DNA from 3 places in the Streptantibioticus cattleyicolor NRRL 8057 genome. Region 1 is predicted to be linked to each of the others. Evidence: riboswitches for the same ligand, from Rfam matches in the RefSeq annotation. Region 1 holds a riboswitch; each other region holds the start of a gene.
What was found. A riboswitch is a leader RNA that binds a small molecule or an ion and turns the genes downstream of it on or off. The one in region 1 is predicted to bind cobalamin.
Positions count from the first base shown of each region.

Region 2: another riboswitch for cobalamin. It lies ahead of SCATT_RS04790 (cobalamin biosynthesis protein); the one in region 1 lies ahead of nicT (Nickel transporter NicT).
Region 3: another riboswitch for cobalamin. It lies ahead of cobN (cobaltochelatase subunit CobN); the one in region 1 lies ahead of nicT (Nickel transporter NicT).

Region 1 is NC_017586.1:5,495,900-5,503,603, reverse strand. Features, by position in the region: gene SCATT_RS24105 (Tex family protein) at 1-655, opposite strand, end outside; gene SCATT_RS24100 (VOC family protein) at 858-1,358, shown strand; gene SCATT_RS24095 (amidohydrolase) at 1,372-2,592, opposite strand; gene SCATT_RS24090 (Xaa-Pro dipeptidyl-peptidase) at 2,708-4,654, opposite strand; gene SCATT_RS24085 (polysaccharide deacetylase family protein) at 4,882-5,631, shown strand; gene SCATT_RS38685 (hypothetical protein) at 5,730-6,092, opposite strand; cobalamin riboswitch at 6,258-6,480, shown strand; gene nicT (Nickel transporter NicT) at 6,512-7,627, shown strand; gene SCATT_RS24070 (SDR family NAD(P)-dependent oxidoreductase) at 7,702-7,704, shown strand, end outside.
Region 2 is NC_017586.1:1,129,995-1,137,698, forward strand. Features, by position in the region: gene SCATT_RS04780 (inorganic phosphate transporter) at 1-707, shown strand, start outside; gene SCATT_RS04785 (hypothetical protein) at 704-925, shown strand; cobalamin riboswitch at 1,077-1,201, shown strand; gene SCATT_RS04790 (cobalamin biosynthesis protein) at 1,323-2,261, shown strand; gene SCATT_RS04795 (cobyric acid synthase) at 2,258-3,766, shown strand; gene cobN (cobaltochelatase subunit CobN) at 3,790-7,422, shown strand; gene SCATT_RS04805 (putative cobaltochelatase) at 7,419-7,704, shown strand, end outside.
Region 3 is NC_017585.1:325,276-332,979, forward strand. Features, by position in the region: gene SCATT_RS28960 (ROK family protein) at 1-910, shown strand, start outside; gene cobN (cobaltochelatase subunit CobN) at 969-4,601, opposite strand; cobalamin riboswitch at 4,665-4,816, opposite strand; gene cobG (precorrin-3B synthase) at 4,862-6,157, shown strand; gene SCATT_RS28975 (precorrin-8X methylmutase) at 6,154-6,825, shown strand; gene SCATT_RS28980 (precorrin-2 C(20)-methyltransferase) at 6,822-7,704, shown strand, end outside.

The DNA.
Region 1 (7,704 bases):
CGAAGTCGAAGTAGTCGGCGAACTTGGCGCCCGCCTCCTCCTTGCCCTCGCGTACCCGGGAGGTGAGCCGGCCCTGGGTCCACATGCGTTCGCGCAGGGTGCCGATGAGGTCGGCGTCCTCGGCGAACCGTTCGACCAGGATGGCCCGGGCGCCCTCCAGCGCGGCGGCCGGGTCGGCGACCGCCTCGCCGACGTAGCCGGCCGCGGTGCCCGCCGGGTCGAGGCCGGGGTCGGCGAGGAGCCGGTCGGCCAGCGGTTCGAGGCCGGCCTCCCGGGCGATCTGCGCCTTGGTGCGCCGCTTGGGCTTGAAGGGCAGGTAGATGTCCTCCAGCCGGGCCTTGGAGTCGGCGGCCAGGATGCGCGCCCTCAGCTCGTCGTCGAGCTTGCCCTGCGCCTCGACGGACTCCAGGACCGCGGTGCGCCGCTCCTCCAGCTCGCGCAGGTACCGCAGGCGCTCCTCCAGGGTGCGCAGTTGCGCGTCGTCGAGGGCGCCGGTGGCCTCCTTGCGGTACCGCGCGATGAACGGCACGGTCGCCCCGCCGTCCAGCAGGCCGACGGCGGCGTCGACCTGGCTGACGCGGACCCCGAGTTCGTCGGCGATCCGCTGCCCGATGGACCCGGCCGTGCCGGGGGTCCCGATAGACGTTGTCGTCACAATCCGATCCGCTTCGTCGCTGAGCTTGTGCCCTGCATTCTGCCGGGGCGGGCGCGGCCTTGTCGCGCAGGCCGCGCCCGGGGCACGGACGGTGCGGGAACGGCCGGAACCAGTTGCTTGAGGTTTCAAGTAAGTGTGGCGTACCGTGGAAGCGGCGGCACCGCCGGACCGCACGGCGCCCGCCCCGCACAAGGAGGTCGCCATGCCCGTACGCCGTCTGAACCACGCGGTGCTCTACGTGCGCGACGTGTCCCGGGCCGCCCGGTTCTACACCGAGGTGCTCGGCTTCCGGGTCGCCACCGAACTGCCCGGCCGCGCCGTCTTCCTCAGCGCGCCGGACACCAGCAACGACCACGACCTCGGGCTCTTCGCGGTCGGCGACCGGGCGCCCGGCCCGGAGCACGGCCGGGTGGGCCTGTACCACCTGGCGTGGGAGGTCGGCACCCTCGGTGAGCTGGCCGCCATCGCGGGTGAGCTGACCGCCCGGGACGCCCTGGTCGGCGCCACCGACCACCTGGTGTCCAAGTCGCTGTACGCCAAGGACCCGGACGGCAACGAGTTCGAGGTGATGTGGCGGGTGCCGCGGGAGGACTGGCCCGGCGCCGACGAGCCGGTGCGGCTGCTCCCGCTGGACCTCCAGGCGGCGCTGGACCGCTGGGGGCCAGAGCTGCGCACCGGCTCGGCGGCCGGTTCGGCCACCTGACCGGGGACGCCGGTCAGTCCAGCCACTCCCGGGCCGCCGTGGTCAGCGTCCGCACCCCGGTGGTCAGCGTGGGCTCGACGACCGGGGCGAAGTGCGGCGAGTGGTTGGACGGCAGGTCGCGGTCGACGGTGCCATCGGCGGTGGCCCGGGCGAACACCTCGGGGTCGGCGCCGCCGAGCAGCCAGTAGCACAGCGGGGCCCCGGCGGCGGTGGCCAGGTGGCCCACGTCCTCGCTGCCGCTGACCGGTCCGGGGTCGATCACCAGCTCGGCGCCGAGCGCGCCGCGCAGCGCGGCCACGGTACGGGCGGCGGCGTCCGGGTCGTTGACCACCACCGGGAAACCGCGGTCGGTGGTGATCTCCGGTTCCTTGGGCGCGCCGGCCGCGGCGGCCTCGGCGCGGACGATCCGGTGCACCGCCTCCAGCACCCGGGCCCGTACCGGCTCGGTGAAACTCCGTACGCTGATGCCGAGTTCGGCCTCGTCGGGGATGACGTTCTCCTTGCTGCCGGCCCGCAGCATGCCGACGGTGACCACCGCGGTGTCGGCGGCGGCGACCTCCCGGGCGACCACGGTCTGCAGCCGCATCACGGTGGCCGCCGCCATCACCACCGGGTCCACCGTGGTCTCCGGACGCGAGCCGTGGCCGCCGCGGCCGAACATCCGCACCCGCAGCACGTCGGCCGCCGCGAACGCGGGACCCGGGTGGCACCCCGCCATCCCGGCCGGCATCGGCGACACGTGCTGGCCGAGGACGACGTCGGGGACGGGGAAGCGGTCGTAGAGGCCGTCGTCGATCATGGCCCGCGCTCCCCCGCCGCGTTCCTCGGCGGGCTGGAAGACGGCGAGCACGGTCCCCGACCACCGGTCGCGCTGCCGGGTCAGCTCCTCCACCGCGCCGATCAGGCAGGTGACGTGGACGTCGTGGCCGCAGGCGTGCATCACCGGCACCTCCACGCCGTCCGGGTCGGTGGCGGTGACCGTGGACGCGTACTCCAGGCCGGTCCGCTCGCGCACCGGGAGGGCGTCCATGTCGGCCCGCAGCAGCACGGTGGGCCCGGGGCCGTTGCGCAGTTCGGCGACGACCCCGGTGCGGCCGACGCCGCGGGTCACCGTCCAGCCGGCCGCCTCGGCGTGCCGGGCGGCGATGCCGGCGGTGCGGTGCTCGGCGAAGGACAGCTCGGGGTGGGCGTGCAGATCGCGGTAGAGCGCGGCGAGCCGGCCTGCGTGTTCCATTCCATCTCCCCTGGGTGACGACGGTGGCGGCGGTGCCGGGGCGGCCACCGGGCCAAGATCCCCGGCACCCCCGCCCACCTTCCCCCGGATCCGGCCCGGTGGCCAGAGGCGGACGTCACCCCAGCCGGTCGGCCACCCCCCGCCACGCCGGGGCCGGACGGCGCATCCCGGACAACTGCCGTCCCGCCGGGTGGACGGCGTGCGCCACGGCGGCCGGGCCCTGCACCCGCAGCAGCGCGGGCAGACCGCCGACCAGCGGCAGCGAGGCGCTGGAGCGCGCCAGGTCCAGCGTGATGTCCGGCGTGCTGCCGGGGGCCGTGATCAGCCCCTTGTCGGTGCCGCCGACGATCAGGGCGAGCCGGTGGCCGGCCGGGACGACGTGGTCGGTGGCGGCCAGCTTGATCGTGATGGTGTACGGCGTGCCCGGGGTGAGCGCCACGCCGTGCAGCGACGGGTCGTAGTGGCCCAGGTCGGCCCAGCCGCGGCTGAAGACGGTGTAGCCGGTGCTCATGGTGTCGGCCGCGGTGTCCAGGAAGCAGGCGCTGTCGCCGGCGGTGCTCGCGCCCCAGCAGGAACGGGTGGTCAGCGTGGTGATCCCCTCGCCGTCCGCGCTGTAGTCGCGGATGGTGGCCGGGCCGAGGTCGACCAGGACCGCCGACAGGTGGGCGCTGGTGGTGGACGGGGTGGCGGTCAGCGTGACGCTGCCGCCGCCGGAGATCCGCAGGTCGTGCCGGAGCGCGCCGGTGGTGAAGGAGACCTTGTCGCCGGTGGCCCGGTCGGCCGCCGCCGACCAGTCGGTCTCGCTCTCGGCCGGGTCGTCGGTGTACGTCTCGGTGCCGGTGGCCGGCCCGGTGGCAGACAGGGTGCCCAGCCCCGCGGTGGAGCCGGCGGCCAGGGCGACGGTGGTGGCCGAGGTGCCGGGGGCGGGCCAGTGGGCGTCGGTGGTCCAGTGGTCGGGGGTGCGCTCGACGTCGGCCATCGGGGCGCGGTCGATGCCGTTGTCCACCCCGAGCAGGTAGTGGTCGAACCACTGGTGCAGGGTCTCCACCCAGGCGGCGCGGCGGTAGTCGAACGGGTCGACGTGGCCGGTCTGGGAGAGCCAGATCTTGCGCGGTACGCCGTGTGCGGCGAGCGCGTCCCACCACTGGCCGAAGTGCTTGGTGCGGACGTTGAGGTCCTGCATGCCGTGGACCACGAAGACGCTGGCGCGGACCTTGGCGGCGTCGGCCACGTAGTCGCGCCGCTGCCACAGCGCCGTCCAGTCGCCGTCGCGCGGGGCGCCGTCGCGCAGCGCCTGCTGCTGGGCGCCGCAGGTGCGGGCGTCGCCGGAGTCCTCGACGGCGCTCGCGAGTTCGTCCGGGCCGCCGTCGTAGAGGGCGGCGCCCTGGTCGAAGTAGTAGTCGTACCAGGAGCTGATGGCGCTGATCGGCACGATGGTCTTCAGCCCGGCGACGCCGGTGGCGGCCACGCCGTTGGCGATGGTGCCGTCCCAGCTCTTGCCGATCATGCCGACCGAGCCGTTGGCCCAGGTGGCGCGGACGGTGGTGCCGCCGCTGCGGGCGCTGTGTCCGGTGGCGCGGCCGTTCAGCCAGTCGATGACGGCCTTGGCGGAGGTGACGTCGGAGGGGCCGCCGACGTCCACGCAGCCGTCGGAGCGGTTGGTGCCGGCCAGGTCGACCAGGACGACGGCGTAGCCGCGCGGCACGAAGTAGTTGTCGTAGTAGAGCGGGAACTGCACCGGCCGCCCGCTATTGTCGTACGTCTTGAGCTGGCTTTCGTTGCCGCGTCCGCAGCACGAGTAGTAGGGGCTGGCGTCCATGATCACCGGGATGCGCACCCCGGCCCTGGCCGGTTCGGCGGGGCGGATGATGTCGGCGGCCACCCGGTCGGGGCGGCCGTCGTGGTTGCCGTCGAGCCCGGTGTCGACCCAGACGGTCTCCCGTACGGCGCCGGCGTAGGAGTAGACGGGCCGGCTCTCCGTGGGGTGCCTGGGGGGCGGTACGGCGCCGGCCGGGGCGGTGAAGGCGGCGAGCAGCGTGGTGACGAGCACCGCCACCGCCACCGCGAGCAGGGAAGCGCGGTTTCTCCGCGTAGCTGACAACACGCCCGGACGCTACCGTGTGACGCAGCCATGACAGCAAGGCTTTTACGAGCCGTTGAACGGCGCGGGACCGCGGGGACGGCGGCGATCGGGTGAATGCCCGCGCCACGCCGGGGCACCCGGGGGCGGCGCGGGCAAGGATCGGGCAGCCGGATTTCCCTAGGACGACCGACCGGGGGTGCGGGCCGATGAGCGTGGACCGCCGCAGCGTGCTGCGGGCCGCGATGGGCGGGGTCGCCGCCGGGGCGGTGGTCGGCGGCTGCGCGCCGGGGACCCCGCGTCCGGCCCGGCCGGCCGCTCCGTCCGCCACCCCCTCGCCCGCCGCGCTGCCGGCCACCCTGCCCGACCAGATCGAGCACGGCCCCCGGGACCGGCCGCTGGTCGCCCTCACCTTCCACGGCCAGGGCGACCCCGCGCTCGCCACCGCGCTGCTCACCGCGGCCGAACACGCCGGGGCGCACGTCACCGTCCTGGCGGTCGGCAGCTGGCTGGACGCCTACCCGCGCATCGCCCGCCGGATCCTGGACGGCGGCCACGAACTGGGCAACCACACCCAGAACCACGGTCCGGTGTGCACCATGGCCGCCGACGCCGCGGCGGCCGAGATCAACCGCTGCGCCGACCGGCTGCGCCGGCTCACCGGAAGCCCCGGGCGCTGGTTCCGCCCCTCACAGGCCCGGTACGCCACCCCGCTGGTGATCTCGCTGGCCCGCAAGGCGGGCTACCCCCACGTGCTCTCCTACGACGTCGACTCCCTCGACTGGACCGACCCGGGGCCGCAGGCGGTCACCTCCACCGTGCTGGGCCAGGTGCGCCCCGGCTCGGTGGTCAGCCTCCACCTCGGCCACGAGGGCACGGTACGGGCGCTGCCGGGGCTGCTGGCCGGGCTCGGGCGGCGCGGGCTGCGCGCGGTGACCGCCACCGGGCTGCTGACCTGAACCGCGCCGCCCGGCGGCGGTGACGACAACGCCACCGCGCGGCGCCCCGGGAGGGGTTGGAGCGCCGCGCGGTGGCCGTTCACCGGGGGCCGGGCGGGTCAGCTGTGCCGCATGCCGCGCTCGCCGCCGAGGCCCCGCTCCATGCGGTCGCGGCCCTCACGGCCGTGCTCACGGCCTTCACGACCGTGCTCGCGCCCCTCGCGGCCGTGCTCGCGCCCGCCCTCGTGGAACCAGCCGGAGTGGTGGGACAGACGGTGGTGGCCGTGGTGGTAGTGGTGGTGGTGCCGGTGGCCGTGGTGCCGGTGGTGGCCGTGCTCATGGCCCTTGACCTGGTGGCCGGGGAGCGGACGGGGGCTGTCCGCGCCGGCCGCGACGGAGGTGCCCGCCGCCAGCAGCAGCGCGGCGGCGCCGCCGGCCAGCACCATGGCCGCCCGGACGGATGAGAGCTTGAGGGACTTCATGCGACTGCCTCCAAGGGACGAGTCGTGATTGGGGCCCTGTACAACGAGCCTGGGCAGTCGAGGGATACCGTAAAGATGGGGGTTTTACCGGTATCTGAGACATAGTCGGCCGTCCGGGGCAACGGACGGGTACCGGCGGCCCCGTGCCGCCGGCCCCCCGGACCGGTACAGTGAGCGGGCCGTGGTGTTCGGGAATACCGGTGACAGGCCCTCGTCAGGGGGTCCCAGACCGGAGCGGCCCTCGCCACTGTGATCGGGGAGTTCCCGTCCCGTTCCGCGCGCCGGCCACGGCGCGGGGAACCACTGGCCGTTCGCGCGGCCGGGAAGGCAGGGCCGGGCGCGAGCACCACCCGTCAGCCAGGAGACCGGCCACGGCATCTCACGAAGACGTCCACGAGGTGCTGGAGCGTGATCCTCGAATGACCCTGCCTGCCGCAGATCCCACCGCCACCCCCGCGATATCCGCCGTCCCCCCCGCCCTGCGCTGGCAGCGCCGGGACACCCTGCGCACCGCGGGGCTGCTCGCCGTCATCACCGCGCTGCACCTGGCCGCCTTCGGGGTGCTCTTCCTCCTGGTGGTGCCGCGTCACTACACCGTCGGCTCCCAGGTGTTCGGCGTCGGCCTGGGGGTGACCGCGTACACCCTGGGCATGCGGCACGCCTTCGACGCCGATCACATCGCGGCCATCGACAACACCACCCGCAAGCTCATGGCCGACGGCAAACGCCCGCTGTCGGTGGGGTTCTGGTTCGCCCTCGGCCACTCCAGCATGGTGATCCTGCTCGCCGCGCTCATCGCGGGCGGCGCACAGCTGGCCGGCACACTGATGAGCGACGACTCGCGCACCCACCGCGCCCTCGGGCTGATCGGCACCTGCGTCTCCGGCGGCTTCCTCTACGTCATCGCCGCGCTCAACCTGGTGGCGCTCGCCGGCATCGTCCGGGTCTTCAAGGCGATGCGCGCCGGACGGTTCGACGAGTCGGAGCTGGAGGCCCACCTCGACTCGCGCGGCTTCCTCAACCGCATCCTGGGCCGCCTCACCCGCTCCATCACCCGCTCCGGGCAGATGTTCCCGGTGGGCCTGCTGTTCGGCCTCGGGTTCGACACCGCCACCGAGGTCACGCTGATGGTGATGGCGGGCAGCGGCGCGGCGGCCGGCCTGCCCTGGTACGCCATCGTCTGCCTGCCGCTGCTCTTCGCCGCCGGGATGAGCCTGTTCGACACCCTCGACGGCACCTTCATGAACGTCGCCTACCACTGGGCGTTCAGCAACCCGGTGCGCAAGGTCTATTACAACCTCACCATCACCGGGCTCTCCATCGCCGTCGCCTTCCTGATCGGAACGGTCGAACTGGTCGGCGTCCTCCGCGACAAGCTGGGCCTCGCCGACCCGGTCACCGGCTGGATCTCCGGACTCGACCTGGGCAACGCCGGCTTCCTGATCGCCGGGCTGTTCGTGGTGGTCTGGGCCTGCGCGCTGGCCTACTGGAAGCTGGCCCGGGTCGAACACCGCTGGTCCCGGCCGTCCGTCTGACCGGGCGCGCGCCCCGGTTCGGTACGGTGATCACCGGCGGGCCGCCGGAGTCCGCCGGAGCGCCGGAGGTGGAGATG
Region 2 (7,704 bases), 4.4 Mb from region 1:
ACGGCACCAGCGACGGGCAGAAGACGATGGGCGTGATCACCCTGGCGCTGGTGACCGGCGGCCTGGTGGCGCCGCACGCCGACCCGCCGCTGTGGGTGATCGTGGCGGCCGGTGCCGCCATGGCGCTGGGTACGTACGTCGGCGGCTGGCGGATCATCCGCACCCTGGGCAAGGGGCTCACCGACATCCAGCCGCAGCAGGGCTTCGCCGCCCAGACCGGGGCCGCGACGGTGATCCTCGCCTCGTCCCACCTGGGCTTCGCGCTCTCCACCACGCACGTGTGCTCCGGCGCGGTGCTCGGGGCCGGGGTCGGCCGCAAGGGCGCCGTGGTGCGGTGGGGCACGGCCGGCCGGATGGCCGCCTCCTGGGTGATCACGCTGCCCGCCGCCGGGCTCGTGGCGTCCGGCGCCGCCCTCCTGTCCGAGCAGGGCACCTGGGGCGTGATCGTGGTCGGCGCGATCGGGCTGGCGGTGGGGCTGGCCGCGTGGCTGGTCTCACAGCGCAAGCCGGTGGACCACACCAACGTCAACGACGTGGCGCCGGTGGCGGAGCCCGCCGCCGAAGCCGCCGAGGAGGGCTTCGACCCGTTCGCCCCGGCCGTGGCGCCCGTCGCGCCGCTGACGGCCGTGCTGCCGGCGCCGGCGGCCTCCGTTCCCCCCGTGGTCCCGGCCGCCCCGGCCGCCGCACAGAAGGAAGCGCTGCTGTGAAGATCGACTGGGCGGGCTTCGCCTCGGTGCTCGGCGTCGGCGTGGGCGTCACGGTGGCGCTGGTCGCGCTGTTCACGCTGGGCGTGGCGGGGCTGGCGAAGCAGGCCCCGGCGGGCCCCGGCGGTCAGACCGCCTCAGCCCGGCGGGCGGGCGCCTACCTGTGCTTCGCGCTGTGCACGGCGGCGGTGGCCTACGGGATCTGGCTCATCGTCGGCTGAACCGCCGTGGCCGGCCCGTGCGTCGGGCCGGCCTTCCCGTCTCCACCTGCGCATACACCCCGTGGGGGCGCTCACACAAGGTTGACGCGCGTTCGCGGCCCATGGTGGACTTCGCGGTGCCATACGGCGCTATGCCCAACGGCGACAGCAGAGGAAGCCGGTGCGAATCCGGCGCGGTCCCGCCACTGTCACCGGGGAGCACGTCCCCACCCGAGCGTCACGGCCGCGTGAGCGGCTGGAAGGCCGGGGGCGTGCCGATCCGGGAGCCAGGAGACTCTCGTCGCCGGTCACGTCGAACCAGGGCGCGGACCCTGAGTGAGGACTTCTGCCATGCCCGGCACACCGCCCCCACCCCTGCCGACGAGGCCGTCCCGAGGCGCGACGGCGGACTGAACCGATGCGTGCCGATCGCTTCTTCGCGTACGGCGCCGCCCTGGGCTACACCTGCGACCTGCTCGCCGGTGACCCGCGCCGGGCGCATCCGGTGGCCGCGTTCGGCCGGGCCGCCTCGGCGGCGGAGCGCCGGCTGTGGCGGGACGACCGGGGCCGGGGCGCGCTCTTCACCGCGGTGTGCGCGGGCGGGGTGCTGGCCGCCGGGTACGCCGCCGAGCGGCTGACCCGCCGTTCCCCGTTGGCCGCCACCGCGCTGGGCGCCGTGGTGACCTGGTCGGTGCTGGGCGGTACGTCGCTGGGGCGGGAGGCCCGGGCGGTGGCCGCGGCGCTGGCGGACGGGGACCTGACGGCGGCCCGGGAACGGCTGCCGCACCTGTGCGGCCGGGATCCGCAGGCGCTGGACGGGCCGCAGATCGCCCGTGCCGTGGTCGAGTCGGTGGCCGAGAACACCTCCGACGCGGTGGTCGGCGCGCTGGTGTGGGGGGCGATCGGCGGGGTGCCGGGGCTCGCCGCCTTCCGGGCGGTCAACACGCTGGACGCGATGGTGGGTCACCGTTCGCCGCGTTACCGGCGGTTCGGCTGGGCGGCGGCCCGGCTCGACGACGTGCTGGGGTGGCCGGGCGCCCGGCTGACCGCGTTGCTGGCGACCGTGGCCGGACCCGATCCGCGCGGCGCCTGGCGGGTGTGGCGGGACGACGGACGGCGCCACCCGAGCCCCAACGCGGGGCCGGTGGAGGCGTCGTTCGCGGGCGCGTTGGGCGTCCGGCTGGGCGGCACGCTGTCGTACGGCGGGCGGGTGGAGCACCGGCCGGTGCTGGGCGCGGCCGGGCGGCCGGTCGAGGTGGCCGATGTGGAGCGCGCGGTGCGGCTGTCGCGCCGGGTGGGGTTGCTGGCGCTGGCGGTCTGCGCCGGTGCGGGGCTGGTGTCGAGGAGGCGTCGGTGACAGGCGGACTGCTGGTGGCCGGGACCACCTCGGACGCGGGCAAGAGCGTGGTGACCGCCGGGATCTGCCGGTGGCTGGTGCGGCGGGGTGTGCGGGTGGCGCCGTTCAAGGCGCAGAACATGTCGCTCAACTCCTTCGTCACCCGCGGCGGCGCCGAGATCGGCCGGGCCCAGGCGATGCAGGCGCAGGCCGCGCGGGTGGAGCCGACGGCGCTGATGAACCCGGTGCTGCTCAAGCCGGGCGGGGAGAGCAGCAGCCAGGTGGTGCTGCTGGGCAGGCCGGTGGGTGAGTTGAGCGCACGGGGCTACCATGACGGGCGGCAGCGGGAGTTGCTGGGCACCGTCACCGACTGCCTGGCCGAACTGCGCCGTACCCACGACGTGGTGATCTGCGAGGGGGCCGGCAGCCCGGCCGAGATCAACCTGCGGCGCAGCGACATCGTCAACATGGGGCTGGCGCGGGCCGCGCGGCTGCCGGTGGTGGTGGTCGGCGACATAGACCGCGGCGGGGTCTTCGCCTCGTTCTTCGGCACCACCGCGCTCCTGGACCGCGAGGACCAGGCGCTGATCGCCGGCTACCTGGTCAACAAGTTCCACGGTGACGTGACGCTGCTGGAGCCGGGGCTGGAGAGCCTCCGGAAACTGACGGGCCGTCAGACGCTGGGGGTGCTGCCGTTCCGGCACGGCCTGGGCATCGACGAGGAGGACGGGCTGCGGGTGTCGTTGCGCGGCACCGTGCGCGAGTCGGCCGTGACGCCCCCGTACGGGGAGGACGTGCTGCGGGTCGCGGTGGCCGCGGTGCCGCTGATGTCCAACTTCACCGACGTGGACGCGCTCGCCGCCGAACCCGGGGTCGTGGTGCGCTTCGTGGACCGCCCCGAGGAGCTGGCCGACGCCGACCTGGTGGTGCTGCCCGGCACCCGCGGCACGGTACGGGCGCTGGCCTGGCTGCGGGAGCGCGGGCTGGCCGACGCCGTGGTGCGCCGGGCCGCCGAGGGCCGTCCGGTGCTGGGCATCTGCGGCGGCTTCCAGATGCTCGGCGAGGTCGTCGAGGACGACGTCGAGTCCCGCGCCGGCACCGTCGAGGCGCTGGGCGTGCTGCCGGTACGGGTGCGGTTCGCCGCCGAAAAGACGCTGGCCCGGCCGTCCGGCAAGGAGTTCGGCGAACCCGTGGAGGGCTACGAGATCCACCACGGGGTGGCCGAGGTGCGCGGCGGCGACGAGGCGTTCCTGGACGGCTGCCGGGTCGGCGCGGTGTGGGGCACCCACTGGCACGGCTCGCTGGAGAGCGACGGTTTCCGCCGGGCGTTCCTGCGCCGGGTGGCGAAGGCGGCGGGGCGCCGTTTCGTCCCCGCGCCGGACACCTCCTTCGGCGCGCTGCGCGAGGAGCAGCTCGACCGGCTCGGCGATCTGATCGAGGAGCACGCGGACACCGCGGCACTGCTGCGGCTGATCGAGGACGGCGTTCCGGCCGGCCTCCCCTTCCTTCCCCCGGGAGCACCGTGAACAACGAGCACACCGTTGCGCTGCTGTCCACCGCCGACACCGACCTGCTGGCCGCCCGGGCCTGCGGTGCCGCCTACCGGACCGGCAACCCGACCCGGCTGACCGCGGAGGACCTGCCCGCGCTGCTGGACGGCGTCACGGTCGCCGTGGTCCGGCTGCTGGGCGGCAAACGGGCCTGGGAGGAGGGGCTGGCGGCGCTGGCCGCGAGCGGGGTGCCGACCGTGCTGCTGGGCGGCGAGGCGGTGCCGGACGCGGAGCTGATGGCGATGTCCTCGGTGCCGGCCGGCGTGGTGGCCGAGGCGCTGCGCTACCTGGTCGAGGGCGGCCCGCGCAACCTCGCCGAGCTGGCCCGCTTCCTGACCGACACCGTGGCCCTGACCGGCGAGGGGTTCGCCCCGCCGGAGCCGATGCCCGCCTACGGGGTGCACGGCTCCTACCAGCTCAAGGAGGACCGCCCCACGGTCGGCGTGCTCTTCTACCGGGCCCACGAACTCTCCGGCAACACCGCGTTCGTGGACACCCTGTGCGAGGCGATCGAGGCCAAGGGCGCCAATCCGCTGCCGGTGTACTGCGGTTCACTACGCGGTGCCGACCCGGGGCTGTACGAACTGCTGGGGCGGGCGGACGCGCTGGTGGCCACGGTGCTCGCGGCCGGCGGCACGGTCGCCTCGGACGCCTCGGCCGGCGGCGACGAGGAGGCGTGGGACGTCGGCGCGCTCGCCGAGCTGGACGTGCCGGTGCTCCAGGGGCTCTGCCTCACCTCGTCGCGGGCGGCCTGGGAGGCGTCGGACGCGGCGCTGACCCCGATGGACGCGGCGATGCAGGTGGCCATCCCGGAGTTCGACGGCCGGCTGATCACCGTTCCGTTCTCCTTCAAGGAGACCGGCGACGACGACGTACCGGTCTACGTCGCCGACCCCGAGCGGGCCGGGCGGGTGGCCGGGATCGCGGTGCGCCACGCGGCGCTGCGCCACAAGGCCGACGCGGACAAGAAGCTCGCCCTGGTCTTCACCGCGTACCCCACCAAGCACTCCCGGGTCGGCAACGCCGTCGGGCTGGACACCCCGGCCTCCGCGGTGCGGCTGCTGGACGCGCTGCGGGCGGCCGGGTACGACACCGGCGACCACCCGGACGACGGCGACGAGCTGATCCACCGGCTGATCGCGGCCGGCGGCCACGACGTGGAATGGCTCACCGAGGAGCAGTTGGCGGCGGCCCCGGCGCGGGTTCCGCTGGCGGACTACCGGGAGTGGTTCGCCACGCTCGACCCGGCGCTGCGCGAGGCGATGCTGGAGCACTGGGGGGAGCCGCCGGGCTCGCTCTACGTGGACGGCGACGAGATCGTGCTGGCCTCGCTGCGCTTCGGCAACGTGGTGATCATGATCCAGCCGCCGCGCGGCTTCGGGGAGAACCCGATCGCCATCTACCACGACCCCGACCTGCCGCCCTCCCACCACTACCTGGCCGCCTACCGCTGGCTGGAGCGGTCGTTCGGCGCCGACGCCGTCGTCCACCTGGGCAAGCACGGCACCATGGAGTGGCTGCCGGGCAAGGGACTCGGCCTGTCCCGGGGGTGCGCGCCCGACGCGGTGCTGGGCGAACTGCCGCTGGTCTACCCGTTCATCGTCAACGACCCCGGTGAGGGCACCCAGGCCAAGCGGCGCGGCCACGCCACCGTGGTCGACCACCTGGTCCCGCCGATGGCCCGCGCCGACTCCTACGGCGACCTCGCCAAGCTGGAGCAACTGCTGGACGAGTACGCGCTCGTCAGCGACCTGGACCCGGCGAAGGCACCGGCCGTGCGCGGCCAGATCTGGACGCTGGTGCGGGCCGCCGAGCTCCACCACGACCTCCAGGTGGACGAGCAGCCCGATGAGGACGAGTTCGACGAGTTCGTCATGCACATCGACGGCTGGCTGTGCGAGATCAAGGACGTGCAGATCCGTGACGGCCTGCACATCCTGGGCGGCGGCCCGGTCGGCGAGGCACGGGTCAACCTGGTGCTGGCGGTGCTGCGGTCGGCGCAGATCTGGGGTGGAACCGCGGGGGCTCTGCCGGGGCTGCGGGCGTCGCTGGCGGCCGAATACGGGCTGGTGGAACGGGAGTTGCTGGCCGAGCCGGGGGCCCGGGTGGCGGTTCCGGAGGCGCTGACCGCGCTGGCCGAGGGCCCGGCGCGCACCGCCTCGGACGCGATCGACCTGCTGGAACGGGTCGCCCGGCGGCTCGCCGAGACGCTGGAGGCCCGCGACTGGGCCGTCCCCGAGGCCGCCGCGGTGGTGGCCGAGGTGACCGGGCGCGACATCCCCGACGCGGTGCGGGTGCTGGAGTTCGCCTGCGCCGAGGTGGTGCCGCGGCTGGCCCGTACCGACGACGAGATCGAGAACGTGCTGCGCGCGCTGCGCGGCGGCTACGTCCCGGCCGGCCCGTCCGGCTCGCCCACCCGGGGCCTGGTCAACGTGTTGCCGACCGGGCGCAACTTCTACTCGGTGGACCCCAAGGCGATCCCCTCCCGGCTCGCCTGGGACGTCGGCTCGGCGCTGGCCGACTCGCTGCTCGCCCGCCACCTCGCCGACACCGGCGCCTACCCCAGGTCGGTGGGGCTGACGGTGTGGGGCACCTCGTGCATGCGCACCCAGGGCGACGACATCGCCGAGATCCTGGCGCTGCTGGGGTGCCGTCCGGTGTGGGACGACGCCTCGCGCCGGGTGACCGGGTTCGAGATCGTGCCCGCCGCCGAACTGGGCCGCCCCCGCGTCGACGTCACGGTGCGCATCTCCGGCTTCTTCCGGGACGCCTTCCCGCACGTGGTCGCCCTGGTGGACGACGCGGTGCGGGCCGTCGCCGAACTCGACGAGGACGCCGAGGCCAACTACGTACGGGCGCACGCCGACGAGGACACCGCCGCCCACGGCGACCGGCGGCGCGCCACCGCCCGGATCTTCGGCTCCAAGCCGGGCGCCTACGGTGCCGGTCTGCTGCCGCTGATCGACGCCCGCAACTGGCGTTCCGACGCCGACCTCGCCGAGGTCTACGCGGTGTGGGGCGGCTACGCCTACGGCCGCGGCCTCGACGGCAGCCCGGCGCGCGGTGACATGGAGGCGGCCTTCCGCCGGATCCAGGTGGCCGCCAAGAACGTCGACACCCGCGAGCACGACATCGCCGACGCCGACGACTACTTCCAGTACCACGGCGGCATGGTGGCCATGGTCCGCCACCTGACCGGCGCCTCCCCGCAGGCGTACGTCGGCGACAGCGCGCTGACCGACCAGGTCAGGACCCGCACGCTGGCCGAGGAGACGCACCGGGTCTTCCGCGCCCGGGTGGTCAACCCGCGCTGGATGGCGGCGATGCGGCGCCACGGCTACAAGGGCGCCTTCGAGATGGCGGCCACCGTGGACTACCTCTTCGGCTACGACGCCACGGCCGGCGTGGTGGACGACTGGATGTACGAGAAGCTCGCGAGCGCCTACGTCTTCGCGCCGGAGAACCGCGAGTTCATGAAGAAGTCCAACCCGTGGGCGCTGCGCGGGATCAGCGAGCGGCTGCTGGAGGCCGCCGAGCGCGGCCTGTGGGCCGAGCCGGACGCGGAGACGCTGGAGCGGCTGCGCGAGACGTACCTGGAACTCGAAGGCGATCTGGAGGGCGGCGACGCATGAGCACCACCACCCCTTACCCGTTCACGGCGATCGTCGGGATGGCCGATCTGCGGCTGGCGCTGCTGCTCAACGCCGTCTCCCCGGCGGTGGGCGGGGTGCTGGTGCGCGGTGAGAAGGGGACCGCCAAGTCGACCGCGGTACGGGCGCTGTCGGCCCTGATGCCGCCGGTCGAGGTGGTCCCCGGGTGCCGTTTCTCGTGCGACCCGGCGGCGCCCGACCCGGGCTGCCCGGACGGCCCGCACCCGGCGGACGCGGGCGGCGCGACCCGTGCGGCCCGCATGG
Region 3 (7,704 bases), on a different replicon from region 1:
CGTCGCCGGCGTCGACATCGGCGGCACCACCACGCAGGTGGTGCTGTGCACCCCCGACCTGGCCGTAGTGGCGCACACCCAGATCCCCACCCCGGCGGCCCAGGGCGGCCCGGCGATGATCCGCGCCGCCCTCGACGCGCTGCGCCGGCTGCTCGGCCAGTCGCCCCGCAGGCTGGCGGGCGTGGGGGTCGGCGCGGCCGGGGTGGTGGACACCGCGACCGGCCGCGTCCTGGTGGCCAGCGACTCCTTCCGCGACTGGGCCGGCTTCCCGGTCACCGCCACCATCGAGGCCGAACTGGGCGTACCGGCGTTCCTCGACAACGACGTCAACGCCTTCCTGCGCGGCGAGGTCGCCAAGGGCGCCGTCCAGGGCGAGCGCGACGTGCTCGGCATCACCCTCGGCACCGGTGTCGGCGGCGCCCTGTGCCTGGGCGGGACCCTGCTCGACGGGGCGCACGGCGCGGCCGGGGAGATCGGCCACATCCCCGGCTTCGGCGACCTGCCGTGCACCTGCGGCGGACGCGGCCACCTGGAGACCCTCGCCTCCGGCCGCGCCGTCGCCACCCACTACGCGCGGCGTACCGGACACCGCACCACCGCCCGGCACATCGCCGCCGCGGCGGAGAACGGTGACGCCGACGCCCGGGCCGTCTTCCACGCCGCCGGAACCGCCGTCGCCCGTGCCGTCCTGATCACCGCGGGCCTGCTCGACGTCACCACCGTGGTCCTCGGCGGCGGCCTCACCCACGCCTGGCACCTGCTGCACCCCGCGATCCGCCAGGCGCTGGAGGCCGAACCGCCGGTCAGCGCCCAGCCGATCCGCCTGGAGCGCACCCGGCTGGCCGGTCACGCGGCGGCCATCGGCGCGGCCTGCCTGGCCGGTCCGCGCCCGGCGCCGGTCGGGGCGTAGCCGTCCGGCCGTGGCGGGTCCGGCCGGTGTGCGCCGGGCCCGCCGCCACCCTCACCGGTCATTCGCCGGCTTCCAGGTCGCCCTCGGTCTCCAGGTACACCTCCCGCAGCGCGGCGAGCACCGCCGGGTCGGGCTTGGCCCACATCCCGCGCGACTCGGCCTCCAGCAGCCGCTCGGCGATGCCGTGCAGCGCCCAGGGGTTGGCCTGCTGGAGGAAGGCGCGGTTGGCCGGGTCGAGCACGTACGCCTCGGTGAGCCGGTCGTACATCCAGTCGGCGACCACGCCGGTGGTGGCGTCGTAGCCGAACAGGTAGTCCACGGTGGCGGCGAGTTCGAAGGCGCCCTTGTAGCCGTGGCGGCGCATCGCTTCGATCCACCTGGGGTTGACCACGCGGGCCCGGAAGACGCGGGAGGTCTCCTCGACGAGGGTGCGGGTGCGGACGGTCTCGGGGCGGGTGGAGTCGCCGATGTACGCCTCGGGGGCGGTGCCGCGCAGGGCGCGTACGGTGGCGACCATGCCGCCGTGGTACTGGAAGTAGTCGTCGGAGTCGGCGATGTCGTGTTCGCGGGTGTCGGTGTTCTTGGCGGCGACCGCGATGCGCCGGTAGGCGGTCTCCATCTCCTCGCGGGCCGGGCGGCCGTCGAGTCCGCGGCCGTAGGCGTAGCCGCCCCAGACCGTGTAGACCTCGGCGAGGTCGGCGTCGGTGCGCCAGTCGCGGGAGTCGATGAGCTGGAGCAGCCCCGCGCCGTAGGTGCCGGGGCGGGAGCCGAAGATGCGGGTGGTGGCGCGGCGTTCGTCGCCGTGCGCCGCGAGGTCGGCCTGGACGTTGGCGCGTACGTGGTTGGCCTCGGCCGGTTCGTGCAGCGCCGCGGCCATCCGTACCGCGTCGTCCAGCAGGCCGATGGCGTGCGGGAAGGCGTCCCGGAAGAAGCCGGAGACGCGCAGGGTGACGTCGACGCGGGGGCGTCCCAACTCCTCGTACGGTACGGGTTCGAGGCCGGTCACCCGGCGGGAGGCGTCGTCCCACACCGGGCGGATGCCGAGCAGCGCCAGGGCCTCGGCCACGTCGTCGCCGGCCGTGCGCATGGCGCTGGTGCCCCACAGGGACAGGCCCACCGTCTCCGGCCAGTGGCCGTGGTCGGCGCGGTACCGCTCCAGGAGGGAGTCGGCGAGCGCCTGGCCGGTCTCCCAGGCGAGGCGGGAGGGGACGGCCTTGGGGTCGACGGAGTAGAAGTTGCGGCCGGTCGGCAGGGTGTTGACCAGGCCGCGCAGGGGTGAGCCGGAGGGGCCGGCCGGGACGAATCCGCCGGCCAGCGCGTGGACGCTGTGGTCGAGTTCGGCGGTGGTCCCGGCGAGCCGGGGGACGACCTCGCGGGCGGCGAAGTCCAGTACGCGGGCGACCTGTTCGCCCTCGCCGGTGGGTACCGCGGCCGGGTCCCAGCCGGCGTCCTCCATCGCCTGGACGAGGGCGCGGGCCCGGGCCTCGGCCTCGTCGGCCGTGGTGCGGGTGGCGGCCGACTCGTCGAGGCCGAGGGCTTCGCGCAGCCCGGGCAGGGCGGTGGTGCCGCCCCAGATCTGGCGGGCGCGGAGGATGGCGAGCACCAGGCTCACCCGGCTCTCACCGGTCGGCGCGGTGCCCAGTACGTGCAGACCGTCGCGGATCTGGGCGTCCTTGACCTCGCACAGCCAGCCGTCGACGTGCAGCAGGAAGTCGTCGAAGCCGTCGTCGTCGGGGCGGTCGGCGAGGCCGAGGTCGTGGTCGAGCCGGGCGGCCTGGATCAGCGTCCAGATGCGGGCGCGGATCGCCGGGAGCTTCGCCGGGTCCATGGCGGCGATCTGGGCGTGTTCGTCGAGGAGTTGTTCCAGCCGGGCGATGTCGCCGTAGGACTCGGCGCGGGCCATCGGCGGCACCAGGTGGTCGACGAGGGTGGCGTGCACCCGGCGTTTGGCCTGGGTGCCCTCGCCGGGGTCGTTGACCAGGAAGGGGTAGATCAGCGGGAGGTCGCCGAGGGCGGCGTCCGGGGCGCAGGCGGCCGACAGACCGGCGTTCTTGCCGGGCAGCCACTCCAGGTTGCCGTGCTTGCCCAGGTGGATCACCGCGTCGGCGCCGAAGCCGCCCTCGTCGCGCGGGGCGGCGATCCAGCGGTAGGCGGCCAGGTAGTGGTGGGAGGGCGGGAGGTCGGGGTCGTGGTAGATGGCGATCGGGTTCTCGCCGAAGCCGCGCGGCGGCTGGATGAGGACGAGCAGGTTGCCGTGGCGGAGGGCGGCGAGCACGATGTCGCCCTCGGGGTTGCGGCTGCGGTCGACGAACAGCTCGCCGGGCGCCGGGCCCCAGTGTTCCTCGACGGCGGAGCGCAGTTCGGGCGGGAGGGTGGCGAACCAGCGGCGGTAGTCGGCGGCCGGTATGCGCACCGGGTTGCGGGCGAGTTGTTCCTCGGTGAGCCAGTCCTGGTCGTGGCCGCCCGCCTCGATGAGCGCCCGGATCAGTTCGTCGCCATCGCCGGAGGCGAGTCCGGGGACCTCCGCGCCGGTACCGAAGTCGTACCCCTCGTCCCGCAGCCGGCGCAGCAGCGCGACGGCGCTCGCGGGGGTGTCCAGGCCGACCGCGTTGCCGATGCGGGAGTGCTTGGTGGGGTAGGCGGAGAGCACCAGCGCGACGCGTTTGGCGGCGGGCGGGATGTGGCGCAGCCGGGCGTGGCGTACCGCGATCCCGGCCACCCGGGCGGCGCGTTCGGGGTCGGCGACGTACGCCGGGAGGCCGTCGGCGTCGATCTCCTTGAAGGAGAACGCCACGGTGATCAGCCGGCCGTCGAACTCGGGCACCGCGATCTGGCCGGCCGCGTCCAGCGGGGAGACCCCCTCGTCGCCCGCGGCCCAGTCGGCGCGCGAGCCGGTCAGGCAGAGGGCTTGCAGGATCGGGACGTCGAGGGCGGTCAGGGCGCCGGCGTCCCAGGACTCGTCGTCGCCCCCGGCGGAGGCGTCGGCGGGCCGGGTGCCGCCCGCGGCGAGGACGGTGGTGACGACGGCGTCGGCGGCCCGCAGCGCGTCGATCAGCTCCGGTTCCGGCGCCCGCAGCGAGGCGACGTACAGCGGCAGGGGCGTGCCGCCCGCGTCCTCGATCGCGTCGCACAGGGCGTGGACGAAGGCGGTGTTGCCGGCCATGTGGTGGGCGCGGTAGTAGAGCACGGCGACGACGGGGCGGCCGGTGCCGTCGTCGCGCGCGACGCGTTCCAGCGGGCCCCAGGTGGGCGCGGGCGCCGGGGGTTCGAAGCCGTGGCCGGTGAGCAGGACGGTGTCGGAGAGGAACCGGGCGAGGTGTTCGAGGTTGGCCGGGCCGCCGTGGGCGAGGTAGGCGTGGGCCTCGGCGGCGATGCCGACCGGGACCGTGGAGGCGGCCATCAGCTGGGCGTCGGGGGCCTGTTCGCCGGTGAGGACGACGACCGGGCGGCCGTCGGCGAGCAGCAGGTCGAGGCCGTCCTGCCAGGCGCGGACGCCGCCGAGGAGGCGTACCACGACCAGGGCGACGCCGTCGAGGAGGTCCGGGAGGCCGTCGAGGGGCAGCCGGGCCGGGTTGGCGAAGCGGTAGCGCACCGGGCCGCCGGCCGCGCGGGCGCTGAGCAGGTCGGTGTCGGAGGTCGACAGGAGCAGGACGCGGGGGTGCGTGTCGCGCTCCCCGGATGACGGCTGCATGCGGTCGCTGGCCTTCCTCGGGGTCCGCGCCCCGGGCGGTGTCGGATGGCTCCGCCGCGCGCCAAGTGGTGCGCGGCGGAAGGGAGTTCCTGGCTCACCCGGCCCCGGGGGGCGGGCTCACAGTGGCGGGACCGCGCCGGATTCGCACCGGGCTTCCTCCCTGGTCGCCATGGTGGCGGTGGTGGAACGGATGATCCACCGAGGAGCATAGTAAGGGGCACCGAGGAATGGCGGGGAGTACACCGGGTGCGATCATCGGTATGCTCGCGGCCATGTCAACGGCTTCCACCCCTCCGTCGTCCCAGGCCGCGGCGGTCTCGCGGGATCGCGGTGACGCCTGCCCGGGGGCGCTGCGGCTGCACGCCGCGGACGACGGGGCGCTGGCCCGCGTCCGGCTGCCCGGCGGTGTGCTGACGACCCGTCAGGCCGAAGCGCTGGGGTCGGCGGCACTGCGGCTGGGCGACGGCGACCTGCATCTGACCTCACGCGGCAACGTGCAGTTGCGCGGGCTGCCGGCCGGGTGCGGTGCCGAACTGGCCGGGCTGCTGGAGGCCGCCGGGCTGCTGCCGTCCCCGGGACACGAGCGGGTGCGCAACGTCGTCGCCTCGCCGCTGTCCGGGCTCGACGGGCACGGGCTGCGGGACGTACGGCCGTGGCTCACCGGCCTCGACGCGCTGCTGTGCGCGAGCGAAGCGGCCCGCGAGCTGTCCGGGCGCTTCCTGTTCGCGCTGGACGACGGGCGCGGGGACGTCGCCGGGCTCGGCGCCGACGTCACGGTGCGGGCGGTTCCGGACGGGGACGCCCTGGTGCGCCTCGGGGCGTCCGGGACGGCGCTGCGGGTGCCCGGCGGGCAGGCGGCGCGGGCCACGCTGACGGCCGCCGAGGTCTTCCTCGACGCCGCGCGGGCGAGCGGGACGCGTGCCTGGCGGGTGGCCGAACTCGCGTTGCCTGCCGAGGAGTTGACGGCCGCGCTCGGCCGCCGTCTGACGGCGGACGGCATCAACCACGCGACGGGCGTACCGGAGGCCACCGGCACCGGCGGTCCGCTCCCCGGGGTGACCGGCGACGCCTTGTCGGTCCACGTTCCGCTCGGCCGGCTGTCCGCCGCGCAGTGGCGGGAGCTGACCCGGGCCGCCCGCGGTGAGCTGCGGCTGACCCCCTGGCGCGGCGTCGTCCTGCCCGCACCGGGCCTCACCCCCGAGCGGGCGGCCGACGCGCTCGCCCGGCTGCGCGCCGTCGGCCTGGTCACCGACCCCGACTCGCCCTGGCCGCGGGTGGGCGCCTGCGTCGGCCGCCCCGGCTGCGCCAGGTCACGGGCGGACGTGCGGACGGACGCCGCCGCGGCCCTGGACGCGGCCGGACTCCCGGGCCTCCCCCTGTACTGGTCCGGGTGCGAACGCCGCTGCGGTCACCCCGTGGGCGACCGGATCGACGTGGTGGCCGCCGAGGACGGCGGCTACCGGGTGAGCGTCACCGCCTCCGGCCGGGCGCCGCGCACCGCCACCGTGGACCACCCCTCCCGACTCGCCACCGTCCTGGCGGCGATCACCTCATGAGCCGTATCCCCGACGAGAGCAGCGAGAAGAATACCGTGTCCCGCTACGACTACGAGAAGGACGGCGCGGCCATCTACCGCCGGTCGTTCGCCACCATCCGCGCGGAAGCCGATCTGGCGGGGCTGCCCGCCGACGTCGCCCAGGTCGCCGTGCGGATGATCCACGCCTGCGGGATGACCGACCTCGTCGGCGACCTGGCGTACACCCCCGCCGTGGTCGCCCGGGCCCGCGCGGCGCTGCGTTCCGGCGCGCCGATCCTGTGCGACGTCCAGATGGTGGCCAGCGGCGTGACCCGCAAGCGGCTGCCCGCCGGCAACGACGTGCTCTGCACGCTCTCCGACCCGGCCGTCCCGGAACTGGCGGCGAAGCTCGGCACCACGCGGACCGCCGCCGCGCTGGAGCTGTGGCGGGACCGGCTGGAGGGTGCCGTGGTCGCCGTGGGCAACGCGCCCACCGCGCTCTTCCGCCTGCTGGAGATGGTCGAGGAGGGCGCCCCCCGGCCCGCCGCCGTCATCGGCGTGCCGGTCGGCTTCGTCGGCGCCGCCGAGTCCAAGGACGCCCTGGCCGCCCACCCGTCCGGGGTGGACCACCTCGTCGTCCGGGGCCGCCGGGGCGGCAGCGCCCTCGCCGCCGCCGCGCTCAACGCGATCGCGAGTGAGGAAGAGTGAGCGCCAAGCTGTACGGGGTCGGGCTCGGCCCGGGTGACCCGTCCCTGATGACCGTCCGGGCGGTCGAGGTGATCGCCGAGGCCGACGTGATCGCCTACCACAGCGCCCGCCACGGCCGTTCCATAGCCCGGTCCATCGCCGCCCGGCACATCCGCGCCGACCACGTCGAGGAGCCGCTGGTCTACCCGGTGACCACGGAGACCACCGACCACCCGGGCGGCTACCGGGGCGCGATGGAGGAGTTCTACGCCCAGGCGGCGGCCCGGCTGGCCGCGCATCTGGACGCGGGGCGTACCGTCGCCGTCCTCGCCGAGGGCGATCCGCTCTTCTACGGCTCGTACATGCACATGCACAAGCGGCTCGCCGACCGCTACCCCACCGAGGTCGTCCCCGGTGTCACCTCGGTCTCCGCCGCCGCGGCGCGGCTGGGCACCCCGCTCGCCGAGGGCGAGGAGGTGCTGACCGTGCTGCCGGGCACGCTGCCCGAGGAGGAGCTGACCGCCCGGCTCGCCGCCACGGACGCCGCCGTGGTGATGAAGCTGGGGCGCACCTTCCCCAAGGTCCGCGCGGCGCTGGCCGGTTCGGGACGGCTGGCCGAGGCCCGGTACGTCGAGCGGGCCACCATGGCCGGGGAGCGGCTGGCCCAACTGGCCGACGTGGCCGAGGAGTCGGTGCCCTACTTCTCGGTGGCGGTGGTGCCCGGCCGGGCCGGCGCCGGACGGCCCGCGCCGGACGGGCCCGGCGAGGTGGTCGTGGTCGGCACCGGCCCGGCCGGGCCGCAGTGGCTGACCCCGCAGACCCGTGCCGCCCTGGCCGCCGCCGACGACCTCGTGGGGTACACCACGTATCTGGACCGGGTGCCGGAGCGTCCCGGTCAGC